DNA from 4 places in the Bradyrhizobium sp. USDA 241 genome. Region 4 is predicted to be linked to each of the others. Evidence: predicted binding sites of a transcription regulator. Region 4 holds the regulator's gene; each other region holds the start of a gene.
The links. The regulator PhoB, encoded in region 4, activates phosphate uptake and scavenging genes when phosphate is short. The targets are predictions, from matches to a motif close to TGTCATNNANCTGTCAT.
Positions count from the first base shown of each region.

Region 1: the regulator PhoB is predicted to act here: its motif matches at 2,327-2,343, upstream of ugpB (sn-glycerol-3-phosphate ABC transporter substrate-binding protein UgpB).
Region 2: the regulator PhoB is predicted to act here: its motif matches at 2,795-2,811, upstream of phnC (phosphonate ABC transporter ATP-binding protein).
Region 3: the regulator PhoB is predicted to act here: its motif matches at 3,622-3,638, upstream of ABIF91_RS43110 (UDP-2,3-diacylglucosamine diphosphatase).

Region 1 covers NZ_JBMGPZ010000004.1:1,431,269-1,438,748, reverse strand. The annotation lists gene ABIF91_RS16630 (organic hydroperoxide resistance protein) at 1-421, shown strand, start outside; gene ABIF91_RS16625 (CaiB/BaiF CoA transferase family protein) at 597-1,802, shown strand; gene ugpB (sn-glycerol-3-phosphate ABC transporter substrate-binding protein UgpB) at 2,397-3,713, shown strand; gene ugpA (sn-glycerol-3-phosphate ABC transporter permease UgpA) at 3,764-4,645, shown strand; gene ugpE (sn-glycerol-3-phosphate ABC transporter permease UgpE) at 4,645-5,493, shown strand; gene ABIF91_RS16605 (sn-glycerol-3-phosphate import ATP-binding protein UgpC) at 5,602-6,690, shown strand; gene ABIF91_RS16600 (Hsp20 family protein) at 6,998-7,423, shown strand; gene ABIF91_RS16595 (DUF1150 family protein) at 7,474-7,480, shown strand, end outside.
Region 2 covers NZ_JBMGPZ010000004.1:2,066,207-2,073,686, reverse strand. The annotation lists gene phnE (phosphonate ABC transporter, permease protein PhnE) at 1-799, opposite strand, end outside; gene phnD (phosphonate ABC transporter substrate-binding protein) at 872-1,807, opposite strand; gene phnC (phosphonate ABC transporter ATP-binding protein) at 1,875-2,684, opposite strand; gene ABIF91_RS19525 (chloramphenicol acetyltransferase) at 2,858-3,529, shown strand; gene ABIF91_RS19520 (alpha-D-ribose 1-methylphosphonate 5-triphosphate diphosphatase) at 3,526-4,719, shown strand; gene ABIF91_RS19515 (DUF1045 domain-containing protein) at 4,738-5,436, shown strand; gene ABIF91_RS19510 (hypothetical protein) at 5,440-6,033, opposite strand; gene ABIF91_RS19505 (selenium-binding protein SBP56-related protein) at 6,117-7,480, opposite strand, start outside.
Region 3 covers NZ_JBMGPZ010000005.1:4,374,578-4,382,057, forward strand. The annotation lists one part of gene ABIF91_RS43095 (IS3-like element ISRj2 family transposase) at 1-103, opposite strand, end outside; gene ABIF91_RS43100 (threonine/serine dehydratase) at 671-1,654, opposite strand; gene ABIF91_RS43105 (glycosyltransferase family 4 protein) at 1,729-2,772, opposite strand; gene ABIF91_RS43110 (UDP-2,3-diacylglucosamine diphosphatase) at 2,786-3,598, opposite strand; gene thiD (bifunctional hydroxymethylpyrimidine kinase/phosphomethylpyrimidine kinase) at 3,918-4,718, opposite strand; gene ABIF91_RS43120 (Lrp/AsnC ligand binding domain-containing protein) at 4,847-5,092, shown strand; gene ABIF91_RS43125 (IS5 family transposase) at 5,169-6,287, shown strand; gene ABIF91_RS43130 (c-type cytochrome) at 6,508-7,434, opposite strand.
Region 4 covers NZ_JBMGPZ010000004.1:1,847,145-1,854,624, forward strand. The annotation lists partial or broken gene ABIF91_RS18420 (ATP-binding protein) at 1-416, shown strand, start outside; gene pstS (phosphate ABC transporter substrate-binding protein PstS) at 561-1,574, shown strand; gene pstC (phosphate ABC transporter permease subunit PstC) at 1,742-2,731, shown strand; gene pstA (phosphate ABC transporter permease PstA) at 2,736-3,581, shown strand; gene pstB (phosphate ABC transporter ATP-binding protein PstB) at 3,578-4,399, shown strand; gene phoU (phosphate signaling complex protein PhoU) at 4,411-5,127, shown strand; gene phoB (phosphate regulon transcriptional regulator PhoB) at 5,160-5,867, shown strand; gene ABIF91_RS18455 (IS5 family transposase) at 6,060-7,394, shown strand.

The DNA of each region.
Region 1 (7,480 bases), 420 kb from region 4:
GTCCGTGAACGTCCTCTACAAGACCAGCGCAAAAGCCACCGGCGGCCGCGACGGCCATGCAGCGACCCTCGACGGCGCGCTCGACGTCAAGCTCACCACGCCGAAGGAGCTCGGCGGCGGCGGCGCCGGCAACAATCCCGAGCAGCTGTTTGCGGCCGGCTATGCCGCCTGCTTCATCGGCGCGATGAAGTTCGTGGCTTCGCAGGGCGGCCCGAAGGTTCCGGCCGACGCCTCCGTCACCTCGACCGTCGGCATCGGACCGCGCTCCGAAGGCGGCTTCGGCCTCGACATCGATCTGGCGGTCTCGCTGCCGGGCCTTGCCCGCACTGAGGCCGAGGCGCTGGTCGAAAAGGCGCATCAGGTGTGCCCCTACTCCAATGCCACGCGCGGCAATGTCGACGTTCGCCTGACGGTCGTCTGATCGAAGTGCGGATGGGCTGGCCCCGGGACCTCCCCGGGGCGGGCCGCTTTGCTGTTTTGCCACGCCGCGGCATTGACGCGCGACGGCGCATGCGGCCCTACGCCGGGAGCCATTGCTGCTCCTGGCAAACCTCGCTAGGCCTGTGACCGAACCTCGACACAGGAGAAGCGAAGGCATGAGTTCTGAAGCCGCCCCAGGTGCCATGAGCGGACTGCGCGTCATCGATCTCACGCGCGTGCTCGGCGGTCCCTACTGCACCCAGATCCTCGCCGACCATGGCGCCGACGTGATCAAGGTCGAGCCGCCCACGGGCGACGAGGTGCGCGAATGGGGCCCTCCCTTCCACGAGGAGGACGCGGCCTATTTCGTCGGCATCAACCGCAACAAGCGCTCGATCGGCCTCGACCTCGCCGCCGAGGGCGGCCGCGCGGTGCTGCTCAAGATGCTGGAGACGGCCGACGTCCTGATCGAGAATTTCAAGCCGGGCACGCTGGAGAAATGGGGCATCGGCAACGAGAGCTTGCGCGAAAAATTCCCGCGCCTCGTGCATTGCCGGATCTGCGGTTTCGGTGCCGATGGCCCGCGCGGCGGCAACCCCGGCTATGACGCCATCATCCAGGCCATGACCGGCATGATCGCAGCGACCGGCTCGCCCGAGAGCGGGCCGATGCGGATCGGCGTGCCGCTGGTCGACATCACCACCGGCCTTTATGCGGCGATCGGCATCCTGATGGCGCTTTCGGAGCGGCAGCGCTCCGGCAAGGGCCAGTTCCTGGAGACGACGTTGTACGAGACCGGCCTTGCCATCATGCATCCGCACACCGCGAACTATTTCATGCATGGCAAGCCGCCGTCGCTCACCGGCAACGAGCACCCGAACCTCGTGCCCTACGCGATCTTCCCGACCAAGACCGACAACATCTTCATCGGCGTCGGCAATGACGGCACCTTCCGCAAGCTCGCCAAGGAGATCGGCAAGCCCGAGCTCGGCACCGACCCGCGCTTTGCCCGCAACAAGGACCGTATCGCCAATCGCGAGGCGCTGCGTGCCGAGCTTGCCGCCGTGTTCAGCCAGCACGAGGCCGAGCCGCTGTGCAATCGCCTGCTCGCGGCAGGCCTGCCTGCGGGGCCGGTGCAGAAGATCGACCAGGCGTTGACCAATCCGCACACGATCTACCGCGGCGATATTATCGAGAAGGACTGGTACAAGGGCGTGGCGTCACCGATCCGGCTCGATCGCTCAAAGCCGAGCCTGCGCCGCCTGCCGCCGAAATTCAGCCAGCACGCGGCGGAGGTGCTCGGCGAGTTCGGCTACTCCAAGGCCGAGATCGACGCGATGGTCGAGAATGGCACGGTCTGCGGCCCCGAGCGCAAGCGCTGAGATAAGACCGGGATCGAGCGTCGCCGCAGGTGCGCTCCCTCCCCCGCTTGCGGGCAGGGCCATCGCATATGACTTTCGGACGGGCCAGAGCAAGCGCCTCGTCCTTCGAGACGACCGCTTTGCGGTCCCCTCAGGATGAGGCTAAGTGGCATCAGTGCCCGTTGAAACTGCTGCCGCACACTCCGCCCTTATCCTGAGGGCCCGCCGGAGGCGGGCGTCTCGAAGGATGGCCGCAGGCGAGTATCCCGCCGCGTTTCCTCACATGCGATGGCCCTGCGCTTGCGAGGGAGGGCTGAGGAGAGTGTGTCTCCGCGAAGGGACAGCCCCCCAGAGGAGAAAGCGCTCGCCCGGCGCTGCGCGCCAACCTCTCCCGCAAGCGAGAGAGGTTTGGAGCCGGCGGCCTGACCGTCAGCCACAACGATGCCGCACTGCGACGCGACCACACGCGTGCGGCGCGCACGTCTTCGCCTATTCGACGGCTTCCCTTTTCCAGCGCTTGCCGCTTTCGTTTCGGCCGCTTACACAGTCATGTGAACGTCATATGGTGCTGCTAGCGCAAGCGCTTCTTCAGTGACGGGCAAGGGAGGATTCTTGATGGCTCTTCGACATATTGGTGCGGCTGCCGCATTTGCACTCACGGTCGGCTTGTCGGCTTCGCCGGCGCTGGCTGTGACGGAAATCCAGTGGTGGCACGCGATGACCGGCGCCAACAACGACGTCATCGTCAAGCTCGCCAACGACTTCAACGCCGCGCAGAGCGACTACAAGGTGATCCCGACCTACAAGGGCAACTACGCCGATACGATGAACGCCGGCATCGCGGCGTTCCGCGCCGGCAACGCGCCGCACATCATGCAGGTGTTCGAGGTCGGCACCGCCACCATGATGGCCGCGACCGGCGCCGTGAAGCCGGTCTACAAGCTGATGGCCGAGACCGGCGAGAAGTTCGATCCGAAGGCCTATCTGCCCGCGATCACCGGCTACTATTCGACCTCGAAGGGCGAGATGCTGTCCTTCCCCTTCAATTCGTCGTCGACCGTCATGTGGGTCAATCTCGACGAGCTGAAGAAGGCGAATGTCGAGATCCCGAAGACCTGGCCTGAAGTGTTCGACGCCGCCAAGAAGCTGCACGACAACGGCCATCCCACCTGCGGCTTCTCCAACTCCTGGGTCACCTGGGTCAATCTCGAGCAGCTCTCCGCCTGGCACAACGTGCCGCTCGCCAGCAAGGCCAACGGCCTCGACGGTTTCGACACCGTGCTGCAGTTCAACGGACCGCTCCAGGTCAAGCACCTCGAGAAGCTGGTCGAGCTCCAGAAGGACAAGACCTACGACTATGCCGGCCGCACCAACACCGGCGAAGGCCGCTTCACGTCGGGCGAATGCCCGCTCTACCTGACCTCGTCGGCCTTCTTCGGCAACGTCAAGGCGCAGGCCAAGTTCGCCTTCACCGCGGTGCCGATGCCCTATTATCCCGACGTGAAGGGCGCGCCGCAGAACTCGATCATCGGCGGCGCTTCGCTCTGGATCATGGGCGGCAAGTCGGCCGAGGAGTACAAGGGTGTCGCGAAGTTCCTGACTTTCCTCTCCGATACCGATCGTCAGGTCTATATCCACAAATCGTCGGGCTATCTGCCGATCACCAAGACGGCCTATGACAAGGCCAAGGCCGAAGGCTTCTACAAGGACCAGCCCTATCTCGAGACCCCGCTGCTCGAGCTGACCAACAAGGAGCCGACCGAGAACTCCCGCGGCCTGCGCCTCGGCAACATGGTGCAGCTCCGCGACGTCTGGGCCGAAGAGATCGAGCAGGCGCTGGCCGGCAAGAAGACCGCCAAGCAGGCGCTGGATTCGGCCGTCGAGCGCGGCAACACGATGCTGCGGCAGTTCGAAAAGACCGCCGTGAAGTAAGGCGACAAGCGGCAGGCCGGTGAAGCCGGCCTGCCGCTGCTGCGGGCATCATGCAAAAGCAAGCCATTTTCCAATCCAAGCTGTTGCCCTACGCGCTGGTTGCGCCGCAGCTCGCGATCGTCCTGATTTTCTTCTACTGGCCTGCCTTGCAGGCGGTGATCCAGTCCTTCCTGCTCCAGGACGCCTTCGGCCTCTCGACCAGCTTCGTCTGGTTCGAGAACTATATCGACCTGTTCAAGGACCCCGCCTATTTCGAGGCGATCCTGCGCACCTTCTTCTTCTCGTTCGCGATCGCGGTGTCGTCGCTGTCGTTTGCACTGCTGCTCGCCGTGATGGCGGACAAGCCGCTGCGCGGCTCGATGCTCTACCGCACGCTGCTGATCTGGCCCTATGCGGTGGCGCCGCCGGTCGTCGGCGTGCTCTGGATCTTCATGCTGCATCCCTCGCTGGGGGTGCTCTCGCGCTATCTGCGGGCGCTGGGCATCGACTGGAATCCGCTGCTCGACGGTGACCAGGCCGCGGCGCTGATCATCCTCGCCGCCGCCTGGAAGCAGATCTCCTACAATTTCCTGTTCTTCCTCGCCGGCCTGCAAAGCATCCCCAGAAGCGTGCTCGAGGCCGCCGCGATCGACGGCGCGCGCCCGATGCGGCGGTTCTGGACCGTGACCTTCCCGCTGCTGTCGCCGACCATCTTCTTCCTCCTGGTCGTCAACATCGTCTACGCCTTCTTCGACACGTTCGGCATCATCGACACCATGACCCGGGGCGGCCCCGGCAAGTCGACCGAGACGCTGGTCTACAAGGTCTATACAGACGGCCTGCTCGGCGGAAATCTCGGCAGCTCTGCGGCACAGTCGGTGATCCTGATGATCATGGTCATCGTGCTGACGGGAATCCAATTCCGCTTCGTCGAACGCAAGGTGACCTACTGATGGTCGAGGAAGAGGGCTTCCGGCGCTACGTCGCCCACATCATCCTCTGGATCGGGATCGCGATCGTCGCCTTCCCGGTCTATCTCGCCTTCATCGCCTCCACCCAGGACAACGCGGTGATCGCCAACGGCCAGATGTCGCTGCTGCCGGGCGGCCATTTTCTCGAGACCTACTATCAGACGATCTTCGTCGGAACGAGCGGCTCGACCCGCGAGCCGGTCGGCAACATGATGCTGAACTCGCTGGTGATGGCGCTGCTGATCGCCGTCGGCAAGATCGCGATCTCGATCATCTCGGCCTATGCGATCGTGTATTTCCGCTTTCCGTTCCGGATGCCGATCTTCTGGCTGATCTTCATCACCCTGATGCTGCCGGTCGAGGTTCGCATCTATCCGACCTACAAGATCGTCGCCGATCTGCACATGCTCGACAGCTATGCCGGCCTGTCGCTGCCGCTGATCGCCTCGGCCACCGCGACGCTGCTGTTCCGCCAGTTCTTCATGACGGTGCCGGATGAGCTGCTGGAAGCCTCACGCATCGACGGCGCAGGTCCCTTCCGCTTCTTCTGGGATACGCTGCTGCCGCTGTCGCGCACCAACATGGCGGCGCTGTTCGTGATCCTGTTCATCCTCGGCTGGAACCAGTATCTCTGGCCGCTGCTGATCACCACGCGCGACGACATGCAGACCATCCAGGTCGGCATCCGCAAGATGATCACCACCACCGACGCGCTGACCGAATGGCCGATCGTGATGGCGACCGCCGTGCTGGCCATGCTGCCGCCGGTGTTCGTCGTCGTCGTCATGCAGAAGCTGTTCGTGCGCGGACTGGTCGAGACGGAAAAGTGAAGATGGCGAATAGCGAATGGCGCGTAGCGAATGGGGTCGCTGCGTCAGCCTTGCGTACTAACCAGTCCCCATTCGCCACTCCCTTTTCGCCATTCGCCGGAAGATCCCATGGCTAACGTCACCCTGCGCAACGTCCGCAAGACCTATCCCGGCGGCTTCGAGGCCATCAAGGGCGTCGACGTCGATGTCGGCGACGGACAGTTCTGCGTGCTGGTCGGGCCAAGCGGCTGCGGCAAGTCCACGCTGCTGCGCATGGTTGCGGGGCTGGAGACGGTCACCGGCGGCGAGATCGACATCGGCGGCCGAATCGTCAACGGAATCGAGCCCGCCGATCGCGACATCGCGATGGTGTTCCAGAACTACGCGCTCTATCCGCATATGAGCGTCTACAACAACATGGCCTATGGCCTGCGCAACCGCGGCATGGCGGAAGCCGAGATCAGGACCCGCGTCGACGAAGCCGCGCGCATCCTCGAGCTCACGTCGATGCTGGAGCGCAAGCCGCGCCAGCTCTCGGGCGGCCAGCGCCAGCGCGTCGCCATGGGCCGCGCCATCGTGCGCCAGCCCAAGGTGTTCCTGTTCGACGAGCCGCTGTCGAACCTCGATGCGAAGCTGCGCATCGCGATGCGGGTCGAGATCCGCAAATTGCAGCGCCGGCTCAACACCACGTCGATCTACGTCACCCACGACCAGCTCGAGGCGATGACGCTCGCCGACATTCTCGTCGTGATGAACGGCGGCCAGGTCGAGCAGGTCGGCAATCCCCTCGCGATCTACGAGAAGCCGGCGACGACCTTCGTCGCCTCCTTCATCGGCGCACCGCCGATGAACCTGATGTCGACGCGGCCAGAGGAAATCCGGTCCCAGCTCGCCGGGAGCGCGGCGGCCGACGCCGGCATCCTCGGCATCCGCCCGGAAGACTTCGTCATCACCGATCAGACCCCGGACGGCGGCGTCGCCTTGCCGCTCACCGTGGAAGCGATCGAGCGCGTCGGCGCCGAAACCTTCGTCTACGGCTCCCGCGAGCAGGAGGACCAGCGCGTCGCCGCCACGCCCGGCGAGCTGCCGCCGGGCGAGATCATCGTCCGCATTCCCGGGACCGAAGCGCCACCTATTGGCGCGAGAATCCGCGTCGCCGCGGCGCGGGCGAAGCTGCATTTGTTCAGCGGCGACGGGCGGACGCGGTTGGAGGCCTGACCGGATTCGCGGGGCCGACAGACGAAACTGCGAAAACAACCCCATGCACAGTAGAAGGGGGCTTGTTTTCATTGGAATAATTCGCCCCGCGAACTCGTCATGCCCGGGCTTGTCCCGGGACAAGCCCGGGCACGACGATGTGAAGCGCCCGAGCGAAAGCAAACCGCGTCACATGCGGGAATGACACCTGTGCAAGCTCACCGCTACGTCCTTGAACCTCCACGAGGATATTCCCATATTGCTGATCAAGGGGTGCCTTGACGGGCCCTGAAACACCAAAGTCGCTTCTGCGAGGACTTTGTAAACTATGTCTCGTGTTCCAACGCTCTCCAGTCCCTTTCTGCTGGGCTTCGACGAGATCGAGCGCGTGCTCGACCGCGTCGTCAAAGGCGCCGACGGCTACCCTCCCTACAATATCGAGAGGTGCGGCGGATCGGACGGGCAGCCCGAGCGTTTGCGCATCACGCTGGCGGTCGCCGGATTTACGCGCGACCAACTCGATGTAACCATTGAGGAAAACCAGCTCGTGATCCGCGGGCGGCAGCAGGACGACAAGTCCCGGCAATACATCCATCGCGGCATCGCCGCGCGCCACTTCCAGCGCACCTTCGTGCTGGCGGAGGGGATGCTGGTGCTGGGTGCGGATCTGAAGAACGGGCTGTTGTCGATCGATCTGGCCCGGCCAGAACCGGAGAGGATCGTTAAGACAATCGCTATCAATGAGCACGAATAATGGAACGAGTAGCGGACTCGACCGCTTAGTGTTCCAGAGGAGTCGAGACCATGAGTG
Region 2 (7,480 bases), 220 kb from region 4:
GCAGGATCGCGCTGACGTCGGAGTAGTAGAATTTGCGGATGGCGACGACGAGCTCCTGGCCGATGCCACCGGCGCCGACGAAGCCCATCACGGAGGCCTCGCGGACGTTGATCTCGAAACGCAGCAGCGCGTAGCTGGCATAGCCCGCGGTCACCTGCGGCACCACGGCAAAGCGCATGCAGGACAGCCAGCTCGCGCCGGTCGAGCGAATGCCCTCGACCGGCTTCATGTCGGCGTTCTCGACGATCTCCGAGAACAGCTTTCCGAGCGCGCCGGTGGAGTGGATCGCGATCGCCAGCACGCCCGCCATCGGACCGAGCCCGAAAGCGATGACGAAGACCAGTGCGAACACGATCCCGGGCACCGTGCGGGCGAATTCGAGCAGCCGCCGCACGACGAAGCGCAGCCAGGGCGCAGGCGAGGTATTTTCAGCCGCGAAGAAGTTCAGGCAGAAGGCGAGAGTCGCGCCGATCAGCGAGCCGACATAGGAGATCAGCAGCGTCTCGCCCAGCATCTTCAGCCATTTGCGCCAGCCCCAGAACCACTCGCCGACATCGGTCCAGACCCGCTGGCCGTTGTCGAGCGTGAGGATGCGGTCGAAATAGCTGAGGAAGTTGCCGAAATAGGTGAACAGCGTGCGTAAATTCACTTCCGCGCCGATTGCGGCGAGAACGAGCGCGGCGGCGAAGATGACGGCACCCAGCAACAGGCGGAGCCGCCTGCGCGCAACCGCCTGGCGATAGGCGGCATTGAGCACGGCGAGCTGTTGCTCGGGGAGGATCGAAACCGCTGTCGTCATCTGTCGAAACAGGTCCGGTCAAAGAAAGAGCCGGGTCCTCGGGACCCGGCTCAGGTGCATCGTCCCAAAAACTCAGGACGCCTTCTTTTTACGCAGCGCATCGACGAACTTGATCAGCTCGATCGTGCCATCCCAGTCCTTGGTGGTGGCGGGATGAAAACCCTTCTTCTGGCCGTCGGAGAGACGGTCGAAGGCGGCCTTGTCCTTGGCCGGCGCGTCGAAGAACGCTTTCGCAATGGCGGCCTTGGCGTCTTCCGGCAGGTCGGAATTGTAGGCATAGGGGCCGTTGATGATCGGCGCCGATTTATGGACGATACGGAAATCGTCCTTCTTCATCGCCGAGCCGTCGGGGTTCTTCAGCATGCCCTTGGTCAGCATCTGCGCCAGCGTGGAATCATTATCGCTGGTCCACTGGTTGGCCGCGACGTCGACCGTGCCCTGCGCCAGCGCCAGCATCGCGTTCTCGTGGCTGCCGGTGAAGACGACCTTGCTGAAATAGGTGTCGGCATCGTGGATGCCCAACTTGTCGAGCTCGAAGCGCGGCACGTTGTTGCCGGAGGTCGAATTCGGGTCGACGAGGCCGAGGTTCTTGCCCTTGAGGTCGTCGATCTTCTTGTAGGCGCTGCTCGCCTTGACGAAGAACACCGAGTAGTAGCCGGTCGAGCCGTCGGCGTTGATGTCGTTGGCGAAGGCGTCGGTCTTGACGCCGGTCAGGCGGGCGCGGGCGAACGAGGCCGAGCCGTAGCTCGCGATGTGGATATTGCCGGCGCGCTGCCCTTCGATCACAGCGGCGTAGTCGTTGGCGATGCGCAGCGTGACCTTCACGCCGAGCTGCTTCGAGAGGTATTCCACGAACGGGGTCCAGCGCTCGGTGACGCCCGAGGCGTTCTCGGCCGGCACGACCGCGAAGGTCAGCTCGGGGTATTTGGTCTTCCAGTCGCTGGCCGAGGCGGAGGCCGTGAACGCGAGCGCGGCGGCGCCGGCAAGGACTAATCTGCGAGTGATCATGATACCCTCTTCATCGGTTGGGGTCGGTTGACGCAAGAAACTTGCAACTCAAAGGATGCGCCGCGGCTCAGGCCGCAGCGGCCGTTCCAAGCGCCGGGACGCCGGCGGACGCCGGCACAGGCATGCCGCCCATGGCCTCGTTGGCCTCGAGATCGTAGAGCTCGCGCGCGACCTGGTCGGTCAGCGCGGACGGCGCGCCGTCGAACACCACGCGGCCAGCGGCCATGCCGATCAGGCGGTCGCAATAGCTGCGGGCGAGATCGAGCGAATGCAGGTTGCAGAGCACGGTGATGCCGAAATGCTTGTTGATGCGCAGCAGCGCATCCATCACGATCTTGGTGTTGCGCGGGTCGAGCGAGGCGATCGGCTCGTCGGCCAGAATAATATCGGGCTGCTGCACCAATGCGCGGGCGATCGCCACGCGCTGCTGCTGGCCGCCCGAGAGCTGATCGGCGCGCTGGGCGGCGAGCGAGGCGATGTCGAACTGTTCCAGTGCGGACATCGCCAGCGCCTTGTCCTGCTCGGGCCAGGCCTGCAGCAGCGAGCGCCAGGCCGGCATCGTCGCGAGGCGTCCCATCAGCACATTGGTGAGCACGTCGAGCCGGCCGACCAGGTTGAACTGCTGGAAAATCATGGCCGAACGGGCACGCCACTGCCGCAGCTCCTTGCCGCGCAACGCGGTGACGTCGAGGCCGTCGAACAGGATGCGTCCCTGCGACGGCGTCGCAAGGCGGTTGATCGTCCGCAACAATGTCGACTTGCCGGCGCCGGATCGCCCGATTACACCGACGAAGCCACCGGGGGAGACCTCAAACGAAGCATCGTCCACCGCGGCTTTTGCGCCGAAGCGACACGTCAGACCATCGACCACCAGCATGCAGGGCTCCAGAGTAGCTGGAGCCAATCGCTAACGTCCATGCTTAACACTTGTGTGACACGGCCGTTGCAGCGCAGCGATCCTGCACACGTCATCCCCTGTCATCGCCACGTCATGACATTGTCATGAATCCGCTCGAAGAGGAACGCCCGCCCTCGCAGCTCGGATGCAACATGGCCACCAAAGCTCTTTCGGTTCAGCCGACCATCGACCCCTCGGCCAAACTGCATGAGACCCGGCTCGGCGCCTATACCGAGGTTGGCGCGCGCACGATCCTGCATGAAGTGGCGATGGGCGATTACTCCTACGTCGTCAACGATTCGCAGATCACCTACACCACTATCGGAAAGTTCTGCTCGATCGCGGCGATGACGCGCATCAATCCCGGCAACCATCCGATGCACCGCGCGACACAGGCGCACTTCACTTACCGCTCCAGCGCCTATTTCGAGGGTGAGAGCGACGATGCCGAGTTCTTCGACTGGCGGCGCCAGCATCACATCCATATCGGCCACGACGTCTGGATCGGCCATGGCGCGATCGTGTTGCCGGGTCGCAACATCGGCACCGGCGCGGTGATCGCGGCCGGCGCCATCGTCACCAAGGACGTGCCGGCCTACACCATCGTCGCCGGCAATCCGGCCCGTATCGTGCGACGGCGGTTCTCGGAGGAGATCGCCGGGCGCCTTGCGAAGCTCGCCTGGTGGGACTGGGATCACGACAAATTGCGCGCGGCGCTGCCCGATTTCCGCAAGCTCGGCATTGAAGATTTTCTTTCGACATACGAAGCACGGGCGAGCTCTCTCACCAATCCTCCGGCCAGCAAACGAAGCGCGATCGCGTGACAGACATATTCCTCGAAGGCGGCCGGACCCTGATCGGCGCCGAGTTCGTCGAAACCTCACTCCTCGTGTCAGGAACGGATATTGCGCGGGTCGATGCTTCGCGCGGCCGTGCGCGGCTGGCGATCGATGCTCGCGACCTGCTGGTGCTGCCCGGCATCGTCGATCTGCACGGCGATGCCTTCGAGCGACAGATGATGCCGCGCGCCGGCGTCGATTTTCCAATCGACGTCGCGCTCGCCGACAGCGACCGCCAGGCGATCGGCAACGGCATCACCACCGTCTTTCACGCCACGACCTGCTCCTGGGAGCCGGGCCTGCGCAGCGCCGACAACGCGCGCGGCCTGATGGAGGCGATCGAGCGGCAGCGCCCGCAATTCGCCGCCGACACCCGCTTCCATCTGCGCCACGAGACCTACAATCTCGATGCCGAACCCGAGATCGCCCAGTGGCTCGCCGAGGGCCGCGTCGACCTGTTCGCCTTCAACGACCACATGGACGGCACCGTCGCCGACATGGCCAAGCCGCGCAAGCGCAACCGCATGGTGGAGCGCACCGGACTTTCGAGCGAGGAATTCGACCGGCTGGTCGAGCGCGTGGTTTCGCGCGCCGACGAGGTACCCGCTTCGGTGTCGCGCCTCGCCGCCTCTGCCCGCGCGGCCGGCGTGCGGATGCTCTCGCACGATGACGCAACGCCGGCGATGCGCCGGGAGTTTCGTGAACTCGGCGCTGACATCGCGGAGTTTCCGATCAACGAGGAGACGGCGCGGGCGGCGGCGAGCCACGGCGATGCCATCGTCTACGGCGCGCCGAACGTCGTGCGCGGCGGCAGTCACACCGGCTGGACCAGGGCCTCCGACATGATCGCCAAGGGGCTCTGCTCGGTGCTGGCGTCGGACTATTATTATCCCGCACAGCTGCTCGCCGCGTTCCGCCTCGCTGCCGATGGCGTGGTGCCGCTGGCACAGGCCTGGGATCTGGTCTCCGCCGGCCCGGCGCGCGCGACCGGCCTTGCCGATCGCGGCATGCTCGCGGAAGGACGCCGCGCCGACATTCTCCTCATCGACGACAGCGTGAAGCTGCGGCCGCGGCTGATCGCGGTGATCTCAGGCGGCAAGCTCGTCCATCTCACCGATGCGACAAGGCTGCTCACTGCCGTAGCGGCGCCGCGCGAGGCTGTCGTCGCGGCTTAAATTGGCTATGCTGAGTCGATGACAGGTTTCCCCCGCTACGCGATCTATTTTGCCGCCGGCGCCGACGGCTCCCTCTCCCGCTTCGGCGCCGAGCTGCTCGGCTATGACGCCCGCACGGGCGACGAGGTGCCGTTCCCGCGCGAGGCGCTGCAGATTGCTCCGGACTGGCGCGACATCACCACCGATCCCCGCAAATACGGCTTTCACGCCACGTTGAAGGCGCCGATGGCGCTGGTATCAGGCAGGACCGAGGCCGAGCTCATGGCGGCCTGCGCGACGTTCGCCGGCCAATCGCGGACAATTCCAGTGATCCGTCCCGTCGTCGATACCATCAGCGGCTTCATTGCCGTCATTCCGGCCGAGCCGGTCGACGCTCTCCAGCAGCTTGCCGCTGATTGCGTCCGTGAATTCGACTCCTTCCGCGCGGCCCTCACCGCGGAAGATCGTGCGCGGCGCAGGCCCGAAAAACTCACCGAGCGGCAGCGCGACTATCTCGACCGCTGGGGCTACCCTTACGTGATGGAGGAGTTCCGCTTCCACATGACGCTCACCGGCCGGCTGGATGCAGAGCGCCGCGGGCCGATTCTGGAGATGTTGCGGGGAAGGTTTGCCTCGCTTCGTCTCGGCGCGCTGGCGATCGACCGCCTCGCACTGTTCAAGCAGGACGAGACCAAGGCGCGCTTTGGCATCATCGGCGAATGGGCTTTGGCACGATAGACCTCAGTGCCAGCTCGCAAGATTGAAGGCGAGCGCCACGGCGCCGACCAGAACAAGGCTGGTCGCCCAGACTGCATCCAGATTGAACCAGCTTCGCGAGACGAACCTCAATCCCAGATAGCGGTAGACCAGCCAAGCCAGACATCCGCCGGCGCTGACCATGGCGGCAACGTGCACCAGGGACACCAGCACCGCCATCCCGACATTTGCCTTCATCAACTCGCCCGCCGCCTGATGGCCGGCATCGAGCTCGAAGGCCTGGCATAGCCCGAGATAGATCGGCACGAGCATCAAGGCGGCGCCGTGCGCAATGGCCACGGCAAATGACCACAGCGCCAATTGCGTCGGCGGAATTCGTGCCAGCGCGCGCGGATGACGCCGGTCGACCAGCCGATAGACGCCGAAGCCGATGACGAGAAGGCTCGCGACCAGCTGGATCGGACGCTGCCACTCCGCCAGCACGAGCAGGAACGCGAATGGCAGCAGCACGAGAAGCGTAGCAAGGAGATGGCCGGCCGACAGGGCCCACAGAGCCCGGAAAAGCGCGCGCGGGCTCTTGTCCATGAGCCCGGCCGAAACGGCGAGCGGCCATCCCATCCCCGGATTGACGCCGTGGTAGAGGCCGCTCGCAATAAGCGCGAGCCACAGCCAGCCGAGTGCCGGGCTCGCGTGCCCCCAATCTAGACCGACGGGTAGCAAAAGGAGTCCGTCGAACAGTCGCCGCCCTCGAGCCTGATCTGGTGCGCACGATATCCGTCGGGGAAGCTCACGAAATAGTCCTTGTCGAGCTCGAGGCCGCCGTTGCGACCGACATTGGCCATGACCTCAACGCCCGGAACCCCATCGGGATAGAACTGGTCATCCCAGGTGGAATAGAGCGAATTGGTCCAGTAAACGCGCCTGCCGTCTCGGCTGATCTCGACCATCTGCGGACCCGCCGCAAATGCCTTGCCGTTCGGATGAGGCGTGCGGCGCGCGATGCCGCCGATGTGGACCGAACCCGCGTGCTTCGGCTTGCGCGGATCACTGACGTCGTACTGGCGCATTTCACCCGTGCCCCAGCACGAGACATAGAGAAACCGGTCATCCATCGACAGGTCGATGTCGGTCACCAGCGGCGGCACGGCGCCGAAGCCTTGGAGCAGCGGCGGGAGCTTCTCCTTTGGCGCTGGCTCGGGTGGGATCGTCGCCGTCTTCTCCGCGTGGAATTTCCCGCCTTCTCGCCACCATGTCCAGATCGATGCTTCGAGATTCGTGGTGTCGACCACGACGCCTACGAAGCCGTACTCGCGAACCGGATCGTGCGCCGGTCGTACCTCCAGCGCCATTTGATGATTGGCGCCGAGATCGATGGTCTGGACGTTGCGACGTGCGCGAAGATCCCAGAAGTGGAGACGATGTCCATATTTGTTCGCAAGCAGATCTTCCGGGACGATCCCGTTCTCGAACTGTGGCGGCAATGCCCATTCGCTCGTCACCATGTAGTCGCGCGGCAGATTCCACCAGAAATCATAGTGCAGCGTCTGTGGACCGCGGTCGATCTCCCATCGTCCGAGGACCTCGAAGGTCTCGCAATCCATGATGAAGACGCCGGGAGGGCCGTCGGTACCGTCCTTGCCGCCGCCGCCCAGCGTGCTCACGTAAATGCCGTCCGGCCCGCAATGGATCGTGTGTGGCCGCGAATAGCCGGTCTTCTTGAAGACTTCCTCTGGCTCGATGATCTTGTGGATCTTGGCTTTGGTCGGATCGGGCTTGGTATCGATAATGTAGATGCGCGACGAGCGCAGCCCGGGAATGATGAGATAGCGCCGCTCGACGAAGGCATGTCCGGCGAGCGGCGACAAGGCGGAGGAGCAGGCATTCCAGCCGAAGTGATGAAACTCATCGCCCTTGTTGGGCATCGTCACGGTGTGGACGATCTGGCTATAGGTCGGCGATCCCGGCTTGACGTCGATGACCGCGAGAGCATCCGGCTTCGAGAAGTCCGGACTGAGCAGCAACGTGTAGGCAAAGTTCTCCGCAGGTGCTTCCATCGCAAGCTTGG
Region 3 (7,480 bases), on a different contig from region 4:
ACAGTTGCGCCAGCTCCGCCAGTGTCTTGTCGCCTTTGACCGCAGCCAAAGCAACCTTCGCCTTGAATGCCGGAGAATGCGTCCGGCGGCTCTTCTTCGTCATCTTCGCTCCTGATTCGCAGCAAGAATCCTCGCCGCTGTCAGGCAGAAAATCCACTCAAGCTACTGTCCGAATTTGCGGGGCCAGCTCTTGGCTATGGGCACCGACTGTCTCCATAGCGTCATGGCCGGGCTTGTCCCGGCCATCCACGCCTTTCCACGCGGCACAAAGAACGTGGATGCCCGGGACAAGCCCGGGCATGACGACCTCTGCAAAATTCAAATGCGATTGCCCTGCACTTGCGAGGGTTGGGGAGAGGGTCTCTCCACAACGGGACAATCCCCAAGAGGAAAAAGCCCTCACCCGGCACTGCGTGCCGACCTCTCCCGCAAGCGGGAGAGGTTGCACCGAGCAAGCCGCGAGTTCGAACCACGCAATGAGCAAAGCGAAAGGGGCAGAGCCGCAACGCTCTGCCCCTTCATCATGTCAGCTCTTGAGCTTCGTCATTCCGGGATGCGCCGAAAGGCGCAAGCCCGGAATCCATTCTGCGGCAGAGTCGGCGGAGAAATGGATTCTCAGATGCGCAATTGCGCATCGTAGCTCTCGCTTCGCGAGCCCCCGGAATGACGGCTAAGCCACCAGCTCGGCGAACAGATCGGCGTCGACGTTCCCGCCTGAGAGCACGATGACGACGTTCTTTCCGGCGACGTCGAGACGCCCCGCGAGCAGCGCGGCGAGGCCGACGGCACCGCCCGGCTCCACCACGAGCTTGAGTTCGCGATAGGCGAACGCGACGGCCGCGCCGACTTCCTTGTCCGATGCCGTGACGCCGCGCGCGAGCAGCTTGCTGTTGATCGCAAAGGTCATCTCGCCGGGCATCAAGGCCATCAGCGCATCGCAGATGGTGCGGCCCGCCGGTGGATGCGGCTCGCGGTGGCCGGCGGTCAGCGAAATGCCGTGATCGTCGAAGGCCTCCGGCTCGGCCACCACGATCTCGGCCAGCGGATAGCGCGCCTTCACGGCAGTCGCGACGCCCGCGATCAGGCCGCCGCCTGAGGCCGGCGCCACCACGATGTCAGGGGCGAGACCGAGGCTCGCCATGTCCTCGGCGATCTCGCGGCCGGCGGTGCCCTGCCCCGCGATCACGAAGGGATCGTCATAGGGCTTCACCAGCGTCGCGCCGCGCTTCTCGGCGATGCCGCGCGAGATCGCCTCGCGGTCGTCGCGATCGCGGTCGTACAGCACGACCTCGGCGCCGTAGGATTTGGTGCGCTCGCGCTTCGACAGCGGCGCGTCCGCCGGCATCACGATGGTGGCCTGCATGTCGAGGATCTTTGCCGCGGCCGCCACGCCCTGGGCATGGTTGCCCGAGGAGAACGCAACCACGCCACCGGCGCGCTTGTCCTGCGGGATCGAGAACACCTTGTTGAAGGCGCCGCGGAACTTGAACGACCCGGTGCGCTGGAGCATCTCGGGCTTCAGGAAGACTTTGGCACCGACGCGCTCGTTGAGCACGGGAAAGGACAACAGCGGGGTGCGGATGGCGTAAGGCGCGATCACGCGCGCTGCCGCGTCGATATCGGCTGGGCCGATCGGGAGGAGCTGTTCGGTCATGGCGGAATGGTATCGCGGCCGACGAGGCTCCGGCAAGACACCTCCGCGCGAGGATTCGAGCGATCGAGGTGGCTTTAGGCGACGAAGCGAGGCTGTTCCGTCCCGTTCCCGCCGGGCAGCACCGCGCCAACGGCCCTGATGCTGTCGATAAAGACCCGCGCCGAGGCTTCCCAGGTGTAGTTGGCGGCGAACGCGACGCAGTCCTGCCGACAGACGTCGAGCGCGGCGAAGCAGGCACTGCCCAGATCGTGATCGAGCGCGCCCACCGGCGCATCGCCGATCACGTCGCGGGGGCCCTTCACCGGAAAGGCCGCCACCGGCAGCCCGCTGGCGAGTGCTTCCAGCAGGACCAGGCCGAATGTGTCGGTCTTGCTGGGGAACACGAACACGTCGGCGGCCGCGTAGATGTCCGCCAGCGCCTCGCCCTGCTTCTCGCCGAGGAAGATCGCATCGGGATAGGCCTCCTCCAGCGAGGCACGCGCCGGGCCGTCACCGACGATGACCTTGGTGCCGGGCAGATCGAGGTCGAGGAAAGCCTCGAGATTCTTCTCCACCGCGACCCGGCCCACCGACAGGAACACCGGTGCCGGCAGGCAGAGATCGATGGCACGGGGATGGAACAGGCCGGTATCGACCCCGCGCGGCCACAGCACGACATTGTCGAAGCCGCGGTCGGTCAGTTCGCGGGCCAGCGCCGGGGTTGCCGCCATCACCGCACGGCTGGGCGCATGGAAACGGCGCAGCGCGTGCCAGATCAGCGAACCCGGCACCGGCACGCGGGCGCGGACATATTCGGGGAAGCGGGTGTGGAAGCTGGTCGTGAACGGCAGCTTGCGCTGGCGGCAATAGCGGCGGACCATCAGTCCGATCGGCCCTTCCGTCGCGATGTGGATGCTGTCCGGACGCGCTTCCTGGATCAGCCTCGCGATCCGGGCCGGACGCGGCATGGCCAGCCGCACGTCGCGATAGCTCGGCATCGCGAAGGTGCGGAACGATTGCGGCGTCAGGAACGCGAATTCGACGTCGAGACCCCTGGCCGCGTCGGCAAGCTTGGTCAGCGTCCGAACCACACCGTTGACTTGCGGGTGCCAGGCGTCGGTCGCGACCAGGATACGCATCAGGCGGCCCTTGTCATGCGGCTCTTGCCGCGACCTGCGGGACGGCTGCCGGCTTTTGCAGATGATCCGCCCAGGTGATGATCTCGAAATGGCCGTCGTCGTGCTCGACCAGGGCGGTGCAGCTCTCGACCCAGTCGCCGCAATTCATGTAGCGGATGCCGGCCTCGTCGCGGATCACGGCGTAGTGGATGTGGCCGCAGATCACGCCGTCCGCCTCGTGGCGCCGCGCCTCGGCGGCGAGCGCCTGCTCGAACGCGCCGATATAGTTGACGGCGTTCTTGACCTTCTGCTTGGCCCATTGCGACAGCGACCAATAGGGCACGCCGAACAGGCGGCGGAAGAAGTTGACGAGGCGATTCATCTGGATCGCGAAGTCGTAGGCCTTGTCGCCGAGATGGGCGAGCCAGCGCGCGTTCTGCACCACGAGATCGAAGATGTCGCCGTGGATGACGAGATAGCGCTTGCCGTCGGCGCCGGCGTGAACCGTGTTCTCGACGACGTCGATGCCGCCGAAATGCGTGCCGTAATAGTTGCGCAGGAACTCGTCGTGATTGCCGGGGATGTAGATGATCTTGGCGCCCTTGCGCGCCTTGCGCAACAGCTTCTGGACGAGATCGTTATGCGATTGCGGCCAATGCCAGCTCGATTTCAGCGCCCAGCCGTCGACGATGTCGCCGACGAGATAGATCGTGTCGGCATCGTGATAGCGCAGGAAGTCGAGCAGGAGATCGGCTTGAGAACCGCGGGCTCCGAGATGAACGTCGGAGATGAACAAGGTACGAAAGCGCCGCTCCGGGCTCTCGTCACTCACAGCGTAACTTCCCATGCGCCAGCCTGTAACAATGTCCCGTGACAGGGGGATGACCGATTGAACCTTGAGGCACCTCAGCTACGAATCAAACTTCGCCTCGCCCTCCCCGCGAATATCAGTCGCATGCGACAATCAGGCGACACGGCGCCGCAGGAGGCGCAAAGGCAGATCGCCTTGTCCCTCCGGAAGCAGGTGCGCTCCCTCCCCCGCGTGCGGGGGAGGGTTGGGGAGAGGGTGTTTCACCGGTGGGATTCTCCAAGAGGAGAAAGCCCTCACCCGTCGCTTCGCGCCGACCTCTCCCGCAAGCAAGCGGGAGAGGTGAACGAGCCCCGCGTCAGTAGAACCTGTGGAAATGATGGATCGGCCCATGGCCGTGGCCGACGCTGAAGCGGTCGGCGGCGGCGATCGCGGCGCTGATCCAGGCCTTGGCATTGCGCACGGCGTTTTCCAGATCCTCGCCCTTGGCCAGCCCCGCCGCAATCGCCGACGACAGCGAGCAGCCGGTGCCATGGGTGTTGCGGGTGGCGATGCGCGGCGCGGCGAGCGTGATCGTGCTGTCCGCACCGACCAGATAGTCGATGCTCTCGGCGCCCTCGCCATGCCCGCCCTTGACCAGGACGGCGCGGCAGCCGAGCGCCAGCAGGCGGCGCCCCTGGCTTTCGATCTCGGCCTCGCTTGCCGCGACCGGCTCGTCGAGCAGAGCCGCGGCCTCCGGCAGGTTGGGCGTGATCACGGCGGCCAGCGGTATCAGCCTGGTGCGCAGGGCGTCGACGGCTTCCGCGGCCAGCAGGCGGTCGCCGGAGGTCGCGACCATGACGGGATCGAGCACGATGTGCCGGGGCGCCCAGCGCGACAGCGCGGCGGCGATGGCATCGGTGCTGGCGACCTGGGCCACCATGCCGATCTTCACCGCGCCGATTTCGAGATCGGAGAACACCGCGTCGATCTGTCCGGTGACGAACTCGGCCGGCACCGCGTGGATCCCGGTGACGCCGCGCGTGTTCTGCGCCGTCAGCGCCGTGATCACGGAGGCGCCGTAGACGCCGAGCGCGGCAAAGGTCTTCAGGTCCGCCTGGATGCCGGCGCCGCCGCTCGAATCGGAGCCGGCGATGGTGAGTGCGACCGGGGTCGTCATGACGATTTTCCGCGTTTTCGAGCCATGAGCCGTCTTAGCAAGCTCGCACCGAACCCAGCAAGTTCGCTTGCTAAATCCGGCCGGTTTTGGCCTATTAGCCGGAAGAATACGCTTTCGGAGTGCCCGCGATGGTTCCTTTCTTCGTCCAGATCAAATGCAAGCTCGGCCAGTCCTACACGGTGGCCAATGCGCTTGCCGAAGCCGAGATCGCCTCCGAGATCTACTCCACGGCCGGCCAATACGACCTGCTGGTGAAGTTCTACGTCGACAAGGACACCGATATCGGCCATTTCGTCAACGAGAAGGTGCAGGTGCTGCCGGGCATCCAGGACACCCTCACCATCATCACCTTCAAGGCGTTCGGCGCGGGCTAGCAGGCTGCTGCAAAACTGTTCTCGACGGCGATAATGACCTGTGATTCCGTGGAAGTGAAGGCACGGGGAGATTTGGATGCGAGGACGGGACGACCAGTCGGAAGGTTTGTTCGCATATGTTCGGCTTGAGGGGCGGATTCCGGCGGATCACCCATTGCGGGCGATCCGGGGATTGGCGGATGAGGCGCTGGGTTCGCTGAACAAGCGTTTTGATAGGCTTTATTCCTCGACGGGGCGCCCCTCGATTGCGCCAGAGATGCTGCTGCGGGCGACGCTGTTGCAAGCCTTCTTCTCGGTGCGCTCTGAGCGAATGTTGGTGGAGCAGATCAGCTACAACCTGTTGTTCCGCTGGTTCGTGGGGCTGCCGATGGACGCGGAGGTTTGGCATGCGACGGTGTTCACCCACAATCGCGATCGGCTTTTGGAGGCGGAGGTGGCGCGCGAGTTCCTGGGGGCGCTGCTGGCCTTGCCACAGGTGAAGAAGCTACTGTCGAGCGAGCACTTCTCGGTCGACGGGACACTGATCGATGCCTGGGCGTCGATGAAGAGCTTCCGGCCGAAGGATGGCTCTGGCGAGCCTCCGGCGTCGGGCCGCAACGGCGAGCGAAACTTCCATCAGGAAAAGCGTTCGAATGAGACCCATAGCTCAACCACTGATCCCGACGCCCGGCTCTATCGCAAGGCGGCTGGCCGTGAGAGCCGGCTGTGCTTCATGGGGCATGTTCTGATGGAGAACCGCAACGGGCTTGCAGTCGATGCGATGCTGACACACGCGACGGGGACGGCGGAACGAGAAGCGGCGCTGACCATGGTCGATCGTCGGAAAGGCAGGAGGAGGAAGCAAAAGCGTCGCATGACGCTGGGCGCGGACAAGGCCTACGACGCGACCTCTTTTGTCCAACATTTGCGTAAGCGCGAGGTGACGCCGCACGTTGCGATCAACGGCACGGTCAGCAAGCATGGCGTGGTCCGCAAGACGGCGGTCGATGGCCGCACCACGCGGCATGCGGGCTACGGGATCAGCCAAATCTCGCGCAAGCGGATCGAGGAAGTGTTCGGCTGGATCAAGGCGCAGGCCGGCCTCGATCAGGTCAAGGTGCGAGGACTTGCCAAGGCCAACGCGGTGTTCACGTTTGCGGTCGCTGCCTACAATCTGATCCGCATTCCAAAACTACTGGCTCCAGCCATCGCCTGAGACAAGGCGACAGCGTTCCAGCTCGTTTGTCCGACATCCGATCTCGACCCGCCCCTGCAAAACGACGACTTAAATCACACGAAAGCGAGACTTCTTCAGCAGCCTGCTAGAGCATGATCCGGAAAAGTGCGAAGCGGTTTTCCGGAAAGATCATGCGCAAACAACAGCTGAAACGCGATGACGATTCGTCCAAATCTCATCGCGCTTTAGCGCTGCTGCGCTAGCTGCCCTGCTTGCGTTTCGGCGGCGTCGGCCCGTCCACCGGCGGCAGCGATTTGAGGTACTCCGCCATCGCCGCGAGATCCTGGTCCGGCAATTGCGAGGTGTTCTTGATCACGCGCGTCATCGCGCCGCCGGCGCTGTCGCCATCCGGCAATTCACCGGTCTTGAGGAAATAGGCGAGATCCTTCGTGCTCCACTCGCCAAGGCGCTTCTGGGTGATGTTCGGAACCCATCCCTCGCCTTCCGGATTCGGACCGCCGGCAAATCGCTCGCCGGCGATGATGCCGCCGAGCGCATTGCGCGGGCTGTGGCACTCGGCGCAATGGCCGAAGCTGTTGACGAGATAGGCGCCGCGATTCCACTGCGGCGACTTGCTGGCGTCGGCGACGAAGGGCTTGCCGTCCATGAACAGGAACTTCCAGATGCCGATGTTGCGCCGGATGTCGAAGGGAAAGCTCACCTCGTGATCACGCACCTTGCCTGCAACCGCCGGCAGCGTTTTCAGATAGGCAAAGAGATCGAGCACGTCCTGCCGCCTCGCGTGCTGGTAGGAGGTGTAGGGAAAGGCCGGAAAATAGTGCTGGCCCGAGGGCGAGACCCCGTGCATCACCGCGTTGACGAAATCGGCGTCCGTCCATTTGCCGATGCCATCGTCCGGATCGGGCGAGATGTTCGGCGCGTAGAACGTTCCGAACGGCGACTTGATCGCGACGCCGCCACCAAGCCTGAGACGATCTGGCTGATTGGGAACGGCATGGCAGGACGCGCAGCCGCCGGCGTTGAACATCACCTCGCCATTGGCGAGATCGGGCGCACGGCCCGGGATGGCGCTCGCAGCCGCCACCACCGGCGCGCTGAGCCACCAGTAAAGGCCGGCAGCGGCGATCGCGACGAGCAGCGCCGCGACAATTGTTCGTTGCAACATGCGCACCCATTCACTCGTTACGGCGAACCTATGACCGATGTCGTTG
Region 4 (7,480 bases):
CGAGGTGGAGATCGATCTGCCGGAGCCGCCGGTGATGATCGCGGGGGACCGCGAGGAACTGCTGCGCCTGTTCGAGAACCTGATCGAGAACGCGCTCAAATACGGCGCCTCCGGCGGACGCGTCATCGTGTCGCTGACATCAGGCGTCGCCACTGATGGAACTCAGGAAATCCGGGTCCTGGTCCGCGATTTCGGCCCCGGCATCGCGCCGGAGCACCTGCCGCGGCTGACCGAGCGCTTCTACCGGGTGGACGTCGGCGACAGCCGCTCGCAAGGCGGGACCGGGCTCGGATTATCGCTGGTGAAACATATTCTTAACCGCCATCGCGGCCGACTTCTGATCGAGAGCGTGCCCAGGCAGGGGCGCGACTTTCACGGCGTGTTTTCCCCAGGCGAAGATTTCGGTTCCGGCCTAAAAATCAAGCGAATTCAAGTGCTTGGTTGCGTCATCCGACTGTCATGAAACCTTCGTAAAAGCACAGCCGACCGCCCCTAAACGGGCGGCACGGGGAGCGCGATCGGGCGCGGATGGCGCTTCGCTCCCCTGTATGGAGACCAGCATGAATTTCCTCAAAACTATGGTCGCTGCTGGCTTGGTTGCCGCATCGACGACGGCAGCCTTTGCGGCCGACATCACCGGCGCCGGCGCGACGTTCCCGTTCCCGATCTATTCGAAGTGGGCTGACGCCTACAAAAAGGACACCGGCAACGGTCTGAACTACCAGTCGATCGGCTCCGGCGGCGGCATCAAGCAGATCCAGGCCAAGACCGTGACCTTCGGCGCCACCGACGCGCCCCTGAAGGCCGAGCAGCTCGAGAAGGACGGCCTCGCCCAGTGGCCGATGGTGATGGGCGCCATTGTTCCCGTCGTCAACCTCGAGGGCGTGAAGCCCGGCGAGCTGGTGTTCGATGGCGAGACCCTGGCCGCCATCTATCTCGGCAAGATCACCAAGTGGGACGATGCCGCGATCAAGAAGCTCAATCCGAACGTGAAGCTGCCGTCGGAAGCCATCACCGTGGTCCGCCGCTCGGACGGCTCGGGCACCACCTTCAACTTCACCAACTACCTCTCCAAGGCCAGCGCGGACTGGAAGAGCAAGGTCGGCGAGGGCACCGCGGTCGAGTGGCCGGTCGGCGTCGGCGCCAAGGGCAACGAAGGCGTGTCGGGCAACATCGGCCAGACCAAGAACTCGATCGGCTATGTCGAGTACGCCTATGCCAAGCAGAACAAGCTGACCTACACCGGCCTCGTCAACAAGGCGGGCAAGACGGTGCAGCCGACCGTCGAAGCCTTCCAGGCCGCCGCCTCCAACGCCGATTGGGCCAAGGCTCCCGGCTACTACGTCATCCTGACCGACCAGCCCGGCGACAAGTCCTGGCCGATCACCGCGGCGACCTTCATCCTCATGCATAAGTCTGCCACCGACAAGGCGGCCTCGCAGGAAGCCATCAAGTTCTTCCGCTGGGCCTTCAAGAACGGCGGCAAGATGGCAGAGGAGCTCGATTACATCCCGATGCCCGACAGCGTCGTCCAGCAGATCGAGAAGACCTGGGCTGCAGAGATCAAGAGCTAAGGCGCTCTTCTGTTCCGGAAGACGGTGCGGCGCGAAGGCCGCGCCGTCGCTCGGACCCCGCGAACGACCGTCCTCCGGACCAATCTCGCGATCCGCGAGCGTCCGGAGCACGAGACCAGCGACCTAGAAAACGATATCATTCAGTACAGGGGATCGGCGTGGCAGAAATGGCTGTCGAGAGCAATGTGATTGATGCTGCCGGACCGTATGACCGCGCCAAGGCGTTGAACGCGTTCAAGCTGGGTGACGTCACCTTCTACTGGATCACGCGGCTTTCCGCGATCTCGGTGCTGCTCATTCTCGGCGGCATCATCATTTCGCTGATCGTGGGCGCCTTCCCGGCGATCAAGGAATACGGCCTGTCGTTCCTGTGGACGCAGCGCTGGGCCCCTTCGGCCGATCCGCCTGTGCTCGGCGCGCTCGGGCCGATGTACGGCACGCTCGTCACCTCCTTCATCGCGATGCTGATCGCCATTCCCGTCGGTCTCGGCATCGCGATCTTCCTCACCGAGCTCTGTCCGCAATGGCTGCGCCGCCCGATCGGCATGGCGATCGAGCTGCTCGCCGGCATTCCCTCGATCATCTACGGCATGTGGGGCTTCTTCGTGCTGGGCCCGTTCCTGGCCAACACGTTCCAGCCTTTCATGATCAAGATCTTCGACGGCGTTCCTGTGCTGGGCGCGATCTTCGCCGGTCCCCCGTCCTATCTCAGCCTGTTCAATGCCGCGCTGATCCTCGCCATCATGGTGCTGCCCTTCATCACCTCGATCTCGGTCGACGTGTTCAAGACGGTGCCGCCGGTGCTGAAGGAAGCCGCCTACGGCGTCGGCTGCACCACGTGGGAAGTCGTGCGCAGCGTGGTGATCCCCTATACCCGCGTCGGCATCATCGGCGGCGTCATGCTGGCGCTGGGCCGCGCGCTCGGCGAGACCATGGCGGTGACCTTCATCATCGGCAATTCGTTCCGCATCTCCTCGTCGATCTTCGCCCCGGGCACCACGATCTCGGCGGCGATCGCATCCGAGTTCGCCGAGAGTGACGGCCTGCACCAGTCCGGCCTGATCCTGCTCGGCCTGCTCCTGTTCGTGCTGACGTTCTTCGTGCTCGCGGCCGCGCGGCTGATGCTGATGCGCCTGGAAACCAAGGCCGGAAAGTGAAGCCATGAACCCGATCTATTCGCGCCGCCGCCGCTGGGACATCGTCATACGCGGCCTCTGCATCGCCGCCGCCGCCTTCGGCGTCACCTGGCTCGCGCTGATCCTGGTCTCGCTGCTCTACAACGGTCTGGCCGGGCTCAACCTTCAGGTCTTCACCGCAGACACGCCGCCGCCCGGATCGACCGAGGGCGGCCTGCGCAACGCCATCGTCGGCTCGCTGATCATGACCGTGATCGGCGTCGGCATCGGCGCGCCGCTCGGCATGTTCGCCGGCACCTATCTTGCCGAATACGGCCGCAACGACAGGCTGACCTCGGTCATCCGTTTCATCAACGACATCCTGCTCTCGGCGCCCTCGATCATCATCGGCCTGTTCATCTACGGTGCGGTCGTGGTGCCGATGCGAGGCTTCTCGGCAATCGCTGGCGCGCTGGCGCTCGCCGTGATCGTGATCCCGGTCGTGGTGCGCACCACGGAGGACATGCTGCTGCTGGTGCCGAACCCGCTGCGTGAGGCCGCCAGCGCACTCGGCCTGCCGCGCTCGCTGGTGATCAAGCGCATCGCCTACCGTGCGGCGCGTTCCGGCCTCATCACCGGCGTGCTGCTCGCCACCGCCCGCGTCGCCGGCGAGACCGCACCGCTGCTGTTCACCGCGCTGTCCAACCAGTTCTTCAGTCTGAGCCTGGACAAGACGATGGCCAACCTGCCGGTGACCATCAACAACTTCGTGCAGAGTCCCTACGCCTACTGGAAGCAACTCGCCTGGAGCGGGGCGCTGCTGATCACCCTGACCGTGCTTGCCCTGAACATTGGCGCCCGCATCCTTGGTGCCGAGAGGACCGCAAAATGAGTGAAATGTCTGTTTCCGTAAGCGCGCCGACCGTTCATCCCGGCTCGCAGCCGCTGCCCGAGGCGCCTGCCAAGGTCACCGCGCGCAACCTCAACTTCTACTACGGTGAGCACCATGCGCTGAAGAACATCAATCTGGCGCTGGGCACCAATCGCGTCACGGCCTTCATCGGCCCGTCCGGCTGCGGCAAGTCGACCCTGCTGCGCATCTTCAACCGGATGTACGACCTCTATCCGGGCCAGCGCGCCACCGGCCAGCTGTTGCTCGACCACACCAACATGCTCGACCCCAAGCTCGACCTCAATCTGCTGCGCGCCCGGGTCGGCATGGTGTTCCAGAAGCCGACCCCGTTCCCGATGACGATCTACGAGAACATCGCTTTCGGCATCCGCCTCTACGAGAAGATCTCGAAGTCCGAGATGGACGATCGCGTGGAGAAGGCGCTGCGCGGCGGCGCGCTGTGGAACGAGGTCAAGGACAAGCTCAACGCCTCCGGCCTGTCGCTCTCCGGCGGCCAGCAGCAGCGCCTCTGCATTGCCCGCACCGTCGCGGTCCGGCCCGAGGTGATCCTGTTTGACGAGCCGTGCTCGGCGCTCGACCCGATCTCGACCGCCAAGGTCGAGGAACTGATCCAGGAATTGTCCGAGAACTACACGATCGCGATCGTCACGCACAACATGCAGCAGGCGGCGCGCGTCTCCGACAAGACCGCCTTCATGTATCTCGGCGAGTTGATCGAGTTCGACGACACCAGCAAGATCTTCACGTCGCCGAGCGACCGGCGCACGCAGGATTACATCACCGGCCGGTTCGGCTGAGGAGACGGAACATGGGTTCTGAACATACCGCAAAGGCTTTCGATACCGACCTCCAGGAACTCACCCGCCTGGTCGCCGAGATGGGCGGCATCGCCGAGCGCATGATCGTCGATTCCGTCGACGCGCTGATCCGCCGCGACGTCACGCTCGGTCAGCGCGTCGTCGCCACCGACGCCGAACTCGACACGCTGCAGAAGCGCATCGAGGAGCGCGCCGTGCTCACCATCGCCCGCCGCCAGCCGATGGCCGTTGATCTGCGCGAGATCGTCGGGGCCATGCGCGTCGCGACCGATCTCGAGCGCATCGGCGATCTCGCCAAGAACATGGGCAAGCGCGTCGCAGCGCTGGAGACGGATTTTCATCCGCTGAAACTGTTCCGCGGCCTGGAGCACATGACCGACCTCGTTCAGCAGCAGGTCAAGTCGGTGCTGGACGCCTATGCCGCGCACGATCTGCCGGCAGCGATGGCGGTGTGGAAGGGCGACGAGGAAGTCGACGCCATCTGCACCTCGCTGTTCCGCGAACTCCTCACCTACATGATGGAGGATCAGCGCAACATCTCTTTCTGCATCCATTTGATGTTCTGTGCCAAGAACATCGAGCGGATCGGTGACCACGCCACCAACATCGCCGAGACCGTGTTCTACATGATCGAGGGCCAGGCGATCACCGACAAGCGGCCGAAGGGCGACATGACGACCTTCGCCACGACGGTGCCGAATACCTAAGCGGTGCCGAATACCCAAGGAGCGACGACAACATGGGCGCACGCATTATGGTGGTTGAGGACGAGGAAGCTCTCACCGAGCTTCTTCGCTACAACCTCGAAGGCGACGGCTATGACGTTGAGACGGTGATGCGCGGCGATGATGCCGACACCCGCCTCAAGGAGCACATTCCCGATCTGATCGTGCTCGACTGGATGCTGCCGGGCCTGTCGGGCATCGAGCTGTGCCGGCGGCTGCGCACCCGTCCCGAAACCAAGCAGCTGCCGATCATCATGCTGACCGCGCGCGGCGAGGAAAGCGAGCGGGTGCGGGGACTTGCGAGCGGTGCCGACGACTACATCGTCAAGCCGTTCTCGGTGCCGGAGCTGCTGGCGCGCGTGAAGGGCCTGCTCAGGCGCGCCAGCCCCGAGCGGCTCGCCACCGTGCTCGCCTATGGCGACATCGAGCTCGACCGCGACAAGCGCCGCGTGGCGCGTTCGGGCCGGCCGATTGATCTCGGCCCGACCGAATATCGTCTGCTGGAGTTCTTCCTGGAGCATCCCGGCCGCGTGTTCTCGCGCGAGCAGCTGCTCGACAGCGTCTGGGGCCGTGACATCTACATCGACGAGCGCACTGTCGACGTCCACATCGGCCGCCTGCGCAAGCTGCTCAATCTCGGCCGCGAGCAGGATCCGATCCGCACCGTCCGTGGCGCCGGCTATGCGCTGGACGATCGGTTTGCGAAGGCGGAACAGACCTGAGTTTTGTGGATGTCTAATTAGTCGTCCGTGAAGAATGCAGATCGGCCTGAGACATAGGCAGAAGTTGTCTCGATAAAGTATTCGATTTTGCAAGAAAGCCGGGTGTTGGGCCGCGGTTTCTTGCGTTTTGGGATTTTGCTTTCGAGCGATTCGTGATTCCCTGACGGCGGGTCATCGGCATTGGGGACGGCGATGAGCAAACCGCGGGATGATCGCCAAAAGGACCTGTTGCTTCCGGCGCTCGATCAAATCATCGACATGGGCCACCCGCTGGTGCGGTTGGCGGCGCTGATCGACTGGAACTTTCTGGATGACCGCTTTGGTTCGGTGTGCCAAACCGGTCCGGGGCAGCCTGGACTGCCGACGCGGCTTGTCGCCGGCCTGTTCATCCTGAAGCACATGCACAATCTCTCGGATGAGGTGCTGTGCGCTCGCTGGATCGAGAACCCTTATTACCAATACTTCTGCGGCGAGTTGAGCTTCTGCCACCGGCTGCCGTTCGATCGATCGTCGATGACGCGCTGGCGCCAGCGGCTCGGCGAGGAGGCTCTCGTCGCGCTGATCCAGGAAAGTCTGTCGGTGGCACACAAGACTGGCGCCATCGGTCCCAAGGACCTGGAGCGAGTGGTGGTCGATACCACGGTGCAGCCCAAGGCCGTTGCGCATCCGACCGACGCGCGGCTGACGCATCGGGCCATCACCAAGCTCGTCGGGTTCGCCAAGCGCAACCGTGTGCCGCTGCGCCAGAGCTATCTGCGCCTGGCCAAACGCGCCGCCATCATGGTCGGCCGCTATACCCACGCTCATCAGTTCAAGCGCGCCCGGCGCCAACTCAAGTTCCTGCGGACGCGGCTTGGCCGGATCATCCGCGACGTCCGCCGCAAGATTGATGGCGATGCGGCGCTGGAAGCGCGCTTCGGCCCGCTGCTCGATCTGGCGCAGCGGGTGCGCAGCCAGGATCAGCATCAGCGCGGCCCGAAGATCTATGCGTTGCATGCGCCGGAGGTCGAGTGCATCGGCAAGGGCAAAGCCCGCGCGCCTTACGAGTTCGGCTGCAAGGTCAGTATCGCCACCCCCGTGACGTCCCCGAAGGGCGGACAGTTCGTGCTCCATGCCAAGGCGCTGCACGGCAATCCCTTCGACGGCCACACGCTCGGCCCCGTGGTCGCCGACATGGAGAAGCTCACCGGGGTGGAGGCTCGCCGTATCCATGTCGACAAAGGGTACCGCGGCCACAACTACCCGCACCGGTTCAGGGTCTGGATCTCGGGTCAGGTTCGCCGCGTCACGGCTTCCATCCGGCGCGAGATGAAGCGTCGCGCGGCTGTCGAACCCGTCATCGGTCACGTCAAGGCCGAGCACCGCATGGACCGCAACTATCTCAAAGGCCGCGTCGGCGACCGTATCAACGCCGTCCTCGCCGCGGCCGGCTACAACTTCGGCCTGCTCCTGCGATGGCTCGCAGAACTCTTGCGGGCCATCATCCGGGCCTTCGCCGAAACTGTCCCGGCTCAAAAGATCGCTTAAATCAGCGCTCGTCCGCGTTCTTCACGGAGGACCAATTAGCGAGCCGCGGCAACAATCTTGGCCGTCATCCCGGGGCGCGCGTAGCG